DNA from 2 places in the Lentzea sp. NPDC060358 genome. Region 1 is predicted to be linked to the other one. Evidence: riboswitches for the same ligand, from Rfam matches in the RefSeq annotation. Region 1 holds a riboswitch; the other holds the start of a gene.
What was found. A riboswitch is a leader RNA that binds a small molecule or an ion and turns the genes downstream of it on or off. The one in region 1 is predicted to bind cobalamin.

Region 2: linked by a shared signal. The riboswitch ahead of ACFWGZ_RS37935 (ribonucleoside-diphosphate reductase subunit alpha) and the one ahead of ACFWGZ_RS29040 (CbtB-domain containing protein) in region 1 are both predicted to bind cobalamin.

What each region holds. Positions count from the first base shown of each region.
Region 1 is NZ_JBHXCW010000171.1:9,076-12,612, forward strand. It holds gene ACFWGZ_RS29030 (HAD family hydrolase) at 1-375, shown strand, start outside; gene ACFWGZ_RS29035 (CbtA family protein) at 372-1,133, opposite strand; gene ACFWGZ_RS29040 (CbtB-domain containing protein) at 1,150-1,338, opposite strand; cobalamin riboswitch at 1,392-1,524, opposite strand; gene ACFWGZ_RS29045 ((2Fe-2S)-binding protein) at 1,595-2,245, opposite strand; gene ACFWGZ_RS29050 (phosphoribosyl-ATP diphosphatase) at 2,354-2,617, shown strand; gene hisG (ATP phosphoribosyltransferase) at 2,631-3,491, shown strand; gene ACFWGZ_RS29060 (antibiotic biosynthesis monooxygenase family protein) at 3,488-3,537, shown strand, end outside.
Region 2 is NZ_JBHXCW010000329.1:2,121-5,657, reverse strand. It holds gene ACFWGZ_RS37935 (ribonucleoside-diphosphate reductase subunit alpha) at 1-2,045, opposite strand, end outside; cobalamin riboswitch at 2,158-2,366, opposite strand; gene ACFWGZ_RS37930 (Lrp/AsnC family transcriptional regulator) at 2,447-2,884, opposite strand; gene ACFWGZ_RS37925 (DMT family transporter) at 2,999-3,537, shown strand, end outside.

The sequences.
Region 1 (3,537 bases):
GCCCGGGAGGCGTTGCGCGCCGTGCGGTCGTCCGGTGTGCCGATGGCGCTGGTGACCTCGACCGAGCGCGCGCTGACCGAGGTCGCGCTGGACACGATCGGCCGCGACCTGTTCGACGTGACGGTGTGCGGCGACGAGGTGGACGGGCTGAACAAGCCGCTGCCGGAGCCGTACCTGAAGGCGGCGCGGCTGCTCGGCGTGGATCCGGTGCAGTGCGTGGCGGTCGAGGACTCGCCGACTGGTGTCGCCGCGGCCGTGGCCGCCGGGTGCACCGTGCTGGTCGTGCCCTGTGACGTCGAGGTGCCGGCGGGGGAGCGGCGGGTGTTCCGCGACTCCCTCACCGGCGTCGACCTCGACGTGCTGAAGGCGCTCTAGACCGTCGTCGAAGCGGTCACGCGTTCGGCCTTGGCGCCGCGCGTGGCCGGGTCGACCAGCAGGCCGAACACCACGCCGATGCCGACGTAGAGCGTGGCGAGCTGGGCGAGCGAGCTGAGGCGGAACTGCCACAGCACCGCCACCGGCATGTCCGCCGGGATCGTGTCCGGCGGCGCGGGGAACGCCAGCAGCACCACCGCGACGGCCGCGACCACCGCGAGGAGCACGCCGGTGACGCGCACCGGCTGCGACTGCGCGCGCAGCTGCTCGGCGAGCCAGCTCGCGCCCCACACGATCGCGAGACCCGCGACCACCACGCCCAGGTACAGCGCGGTCCGGTAGTTCACGGTGTCCGGGTCGCCCACGGCGGGCGGGTTGGCCGGGTACTTGAGCCACGGCAGCAGTGCCACCGCGCCGAACACCGCGGCGCCGAACGCGAGGCTGCGGCTGAACGGCGTGCGGTCGGCGAACCAGCGCTTCGACAGCGCGTAGGCCGTGGCGAACACCAGGCCGATCGCGATGCCGACGATCACCACGCCGAGCATGCCGCCCGCGATCTGGGCGCCGCGGCTGACCAGCTCTTCCTCGCCGTGCGAGTGCGCGTGGCCGTCACCGGCGGGTTCCCGTGCTTCCTCGACCGCCAGGGCGGCGCGGATCGGGATCTCGGTGACCAGGAGCTGCACGAGCGCGGAGGCGGCACCGGCGATGCCGCCGGCCGCGATGCCGCGCAGTGCGATGGACTTGTACGTCGTCGTCATCTGCGTGGTCGGCGGATCAGTGGCAGGGGACGCCGAGGGCGTGGCGGCCGTCGTGGAAGAACTCGTGCAGCAACTCGGAACCCGCGCCGAGCGCGAGGCCGTTCTCCTGGAGGACCAGGTACGTGACGATCAGGCCGAGCAGTGAGACGGCGAAGGCCCACTTGGGCACGCGGACGGCGGACAGACTTGCTGCGGGGCTCGTCATGACGGGCTCCTCCATACCTCGTGGAAGGTCAACTCTCCTTGCGGCGCCGCAGCCGGTCTCCTGACTCCCGGATCACCGCTCACCCCGCGTCTTCCCAGTCCCGGCGGGGACCAGTGACGTGCTCGGCGGGGGTTGCTTCCCGGTCACAGTGGCGAGGACCGCGCCGGATTCACACCGGCTTCCCGTCACTGCGGCGCGTGCACCGTAAGTTGACCGGCCCGCCGAGCACAACCGGCCATAAGAGTTGTTGCGCACCTCACTTCACGAGTGGACAGTCACCACACTTCCCACCTGCGGCGACGCGGTAGTAGAGGCAGCAGCTCCTGCGCCGGAACGCGACCTCTCCGGGGATGGAGAAGAACTCGCCGGCTTGCTCGAACGGCGGAGCGCTCATCAGCCGCGCGCCGCGCAGTTCCGCTTCCTCGGCCGTGAGCATGCGTGCGCGCACGACCATCTTCAGCGCGCCCGCGATGTTCGACATGGCGTTGCCCCACAACAATCCCCGTGCCACCGGCGCGACGTCCTGGATCGCCTCCACGACGGGCTCGAGCGCCGCCGCGGCGGGCGGGCCCAGCCGCGGTGCGTCGATGCGCACGCTCAGGCCGCCGGCCGGGTCGTGGCGCCACCACAGGTTCTCCGGCCGCACGTCGATCGGCAGGTCCGCGGCCGTGAGGGGGCTGAGCAGCCGCGCGGTGTAGCCGAGGAAGAACAGGCTCGCCGCGACGCGTGGTTCCTCCGCTTCGTACCGGTTCGCGATGGCCTCGATCGTGTTCTTGAGGGCGGGCCCTTCGAGCAGGTCCGTTCCCGGCAGCCACGACTCGTCCGGGCGGCCGACGTCGAGGGCGAAGAACGGGTTGATCCCGCGCACCCGGCGCAGCGCTGCGAGGACCTCGGCGAACTCAGACACGGAAGTTCACGCTACTGGGTGTCCACGCAGGTCGACTCGCGTCCAGGACGTGGGACGGGGGCGACCGCGGTGTGGACCCGGCCGGGCGAGGTGGGATGATGTCGAGTCGTGAAGACCTTCGACTCCCTGTTCGCCGAACTGACCGAACGAGCCGCCACCAAGCCGGCGGGATCCGGCACCGTCGCAGCGCTCGAGGCCGGCGTCCATGCGCAGGGGAAGAAGGTCCTGGAGGAGGCGGGCGAGGTCTGGATCGCCGCCGAGCACGAGTCCGACGAGAAGCTCGCCGAAGAGATCTCGCAGCTCCTGTACCGCCTCCAGGTCATCATGCTGGGCCGCGGCCTCACCCTCGAAGACGTGTACAAGTACCTCTGAAAGAGACCCCCACATGCTGCGCGTAGCAGTCCCGAACAAGGGCGCGCTCGCCGAACGCGCCTCCGCCATGCTCACCGAGGCCGGCTACCGGCAGCGGCACGAGCCCCGCGACCTGACCGTGCTCGACCCCAACAACGACGTCGAGTTCTTCTTCCTGCGCCCCAAGGACATCGCGATCTACGTGGCGTCCGGCGACCTGGACCTCGGCATCACCGGCCGCGACCTGGCCGCCGACTCGGGCGCCGACGACAACGGCTCCTCGGTCGAGGAGCTGCTCGCCCTGGGCTTCGGCTCGTCGACCTTCCGCTACGCGGGCCCCCGCGGCACCGACTGGAAGGTCTCCGACCTCGAGGGCAAGCGCCTCGCCACCGCGTACCCGCGCCTGGTGGGCCGCGACCTGCGCGAGCGCGGCATCACCGCCCAGGTGATCCGCCTCGACGGCGCCGTCGAGATCTCGATCCAGCTCGGTGTGGCCGACCTGATCGCCGACGTCGTGGGCTCCGGCCGCACGCTCAAGCAGCACGACCTGGTGCCGTTCGGCGACCCGATCTGCGAGTCGGAGGCCGTGCTCGTGCACCGCGCCGGCACCGAGGTGACGGCGGCGAAGAAGCAGCTGACGGCCCGCCTGCAGGGCGTGGTGTTCGCCCAGCAGTACCTGATGCTCGACTACGACTGCCCGCGCTCGATCCTGGACGACGCCGTCGCGCTGACCCCGGGCCTCGAGTCGCCGACCGTCGCGCCCCTGGCCGACGAGAACTGGGTGGCCGTGCGCGCGATGGTGTCGCGCAAGGAGGCGAACCAGGTGATGGACGAGCTGGCCGCCATCGGCGCCAAGGCCGTGCTGGCGTCGGACATCAGGTTCTGCCGCCTGTGATCCTGGAACAGGCCGTCCTGGACGTGGTGCCGGGGCTCTCGGACGA
Region 2 (3,537 bases), on a different contig from region 1:
GAGCGCACGTCCTCGGGCAGTGCGCCGATGCCCTGCGCGGAACCGTCGTCCTGCTTGAGGCGGTTGCGGACCGCGTCCGTCCACAGGCCGCGGGACTTGAGCTCCCGCACCAGGTAGGAGTTGATCTGCAGGAACTCACCGGACAGCGTCTCGCGCTTGAACGTGTTCGACACCTGCGGCTCGATGCACTCGAAGCAGCCGGCGATCGAGGCGATCGTGGCCGTCGGCGCGACCGCGATCAGCAGCGAGTTGCGCAGGCCGTGCTCGGAGATCCGCTCGCGGACTGCGGACCAGCGCTCGGTCTGCGTCGGCGTCACACCCCACAGGTCGGGCTGCAGATCTCCCTTGGCGGCACGGGTTTCCGCGAACGCCGGGTGCGCGCCCGCCGACGAGGCGAGCTCGGCCGACGACTCCAGCGCCGTCAGGTAGATCTCCTCGGCGATCCGCGTCGACAGCTCGCGGGCCTCCGGCGAGTCGAAGGGCAGGCGCAGCTTGAAGAACACGTCCTGCAAGCCCATCACACCGAGCCCCACCGGGCGCCAGCGCGGGTTGGACCGCGCCGCCTGCTCGGTCGGGTAGTAGTTGATGTCGATCACGCGGTCGAGGAACACCACGGCCGTGCGGACGGTGGAACGCAGGCGCTCCCAGTCGATCCCGCCGTCCGTCACGTGCGCGCCGAGGTTGACCGAGCCGAGGTTGCAGACCGCGGTCTCCTCGTCGCTGGTGACCTCGAGGATCTCGGTGCACAGGTTCGACAGGTGCACCACGTTGCCGGGCTCGGCGGTCTGGTTGCACGTGCGGTTCGCGGTGTCCTTGAACGTCATCCAGCCGTTGCCGGTCTGGGCGAGCGTGCGGATCATCCGTCCATAAAGGTCACGAGCCTTCACCGTGCGCACCGCTCGGCCGGCTTCCTCGGCGCCGCGGTAGGCGCGGTCGAACTCGTCGCCCCACAGGTCGACCAGCTCGGGAACCTCGTCCGGGTCGAACAGCGACCAGTCGGCGTCGGCCTCGACGCGGCGCATGAACTCGTCCGGGATCCAGTTGGCCAGGTTGAGGTTGTGCGTGCGGCGCGCGTCCTCGCCGGTGTTGTCGCGCAGCTCCAGGAACTCCTCGACGTCCGGGTGCCACGTCTCCAGGTACACGCAGGCGGCACCCTTGCGGCGACCGCCCTGGTTCACCGCCGAGACCGACGCGTCGAGCGTGCGCAGCCACGGCACGATGCCGTTGGAGTGGCCGTTCGTGCCGCGGATCAACGCGCCGCGCGACCGGACCCGCGACCACTGCACACCGATGCCTCCGGCGAACTTCGACAGCTGAGCGATCTGGGCGTAGCGCTCGTAGATCGACTCCAGCTGGTCCTTCGGCGAGTCGAGCAGGTAGCACGAGGACATCTGGGTGTGCCGGGTGCCGGAGTTGAACAACGTCGGCGAGCTGGGCAGGTAGGCCAGCGACGACATCAGCCGGTAGAAGTCGATGGCCTCGGAGGCGGTGTGCGACAGGCCGCAGGCGACGCGCAGCAGCCAGTATTGCGGCTGCTCGATCACCGACCGCCGGGACGGGTGGCGCAGCAGGTAGCGGTCGTAGACCGTGCGCAGGCCGAAGTACTCGAACCGCCGGTCGCCGTCGAGGTCGATCGCGTCGTCGAGCTTGCGGGCGTTGGCCGCGACGAACTTCGCCGTCGCGTCCCCGATCAGGCCCTCCGCGTGGCCGAGCGCGATGCTCTGGCTGAAGGACTGCACACCCTGGCGGCGCACTTCCTTCTCGATGAACGCCGCCAGCAGACCGGCCGCGAGCTTCGAGTACTCGGGCTCCTCGGCGACCAGCGCGGCCGCGGTCTGGATCGAGAGCTTGTCCAGCTCCTCGGTCGTCGCGCCGTCGTAGAGGCCGCTGATCGTCTTGGTGGCGACCCGCAACGGGTCGACGTCGTGCAGACCGGCCGTGCAGCGCTCCACCGCGCGCACGATCTTGTTCAGGTCCACCGGTTCGAGCGAACCGTTGCGTTTCTTGACGCGCATCGTGGTGGTGACCGTGTCGACCGCCGTCACAGCTCTCTCCTCGCGAGCTCGGGGTGGCCACGAGGACAGCGAGGAGCGGACGGGCGCGCGCGACCGCCACGTCCTCCCGCCCTCCCTCGGGGCCTCGGACACCCGCACGCGAAGGCGCGTGCGGGGCGCTGGCAGGTCTTCGGACTCACGGGCACGCCTGATGGCTCCTACCGGCCGTCGCTTCCCAGACGACTCGCGTCCAGTGCTTCTGACGGCTTTCGTTCCCGTTCACCGCTGCGGGGCAGTCCCGGACTCACACCGGGTTCCCTCTTGCGACGACCGATCTGGATGATCGGCCGAACCAGCTAGATCGACACAATACATGGGCGTGGTCGAGCGAAGAGCACCTACATCTAGTGGGCGTGTCGCTCAGTTGGAGCAGCACCCGCACGAGCTGCCCGTCACCCGGTCGCCGGTGTGCGCGGGGGCACGGGGGTGGCGACGACGAACGAGCTGTGCGTCTGACCGTGGATGAGGAACTGGTCGAGGATGGTTTCGAGGCCCTCGATGCTGGGCGAGTGGACCTTGAGCAGGAAGCAGTCCTCGCCGGAGATGCGGTGGCACTCGCTGACCTGCGGGGTCCGGGCCGCCAGCTCGGCGATCCTGGGCAGCTGACCGGGCCCGGGCCTGATCCGGACCCAGGCGGTGACGGGCAGCCCGATCGCGGCGGGATCGATGTCGAGGCGGTAACCGCGGATGACGCCGGCCCGTTCGAGGCGGGCGAGGCGTTCGCGGGCGGCGGGGGCGGACATGCCGATGCGGCGCGCCAGCTCGGCGGCGGTGAGCCGGGGGTCCGCGCCGAGCACGTCGAGCAGCCGACGGTCGGTCTCGTCCAGCACTGGCTTTCCCGAAGGAAAGCCGATGGGGTTTCCGCCTTCTTTTGCGACCATATCGACGGTCTCCGCCTTCGTTCGCGCATGGTGCTGCCCGGTCCCGCAGTCGACAATAAAGGCATGGTCGAGCCGCGTTTCCGCAGCCTTGGTCGAGCCGCGGCGAGGATCGTGCACCGAACTCCTCCCCACGCCTATTTCGTTGTCAGCGCGGTGTTCCACTACCTCGGGCCCGCGCTGGCGGTGCTGCTGTTCGCCCGTGTCGAGGTGCTCGGGGTGGCGTGGCTGCGCATCGCCACGGCCGCGGTGGTGTTCGCCGTGTGGCGGCGGCCGTGGCGGCTGTGGTCGCGCCTGGACCGGGCCACCCGGTGGCTGCTGACGGGGTGGGCGGCGGTGCTGGCGGTGATGAACAGCGTCTTCTACCTGGCCATCGACCGGTTGCCGCTGGGCACGGTCGCGGCGATCGAGTTCCTGCCGGTCATCGTGCTGGCCGCGCTCGCCGCGCGAACCCGTCGCAACGTCGCCGCGCTGATCGCGGCGGTCGCGGGCGTGTACCTGCTCACCGACGTGCGCCTGGTCGCCGAACCTCTGGGCATCACGTTCGCCGCCGCCAACGCGGTGCTGTTCGCGCTCTACATCATTCTGGGGCACCGCGTGGCCCG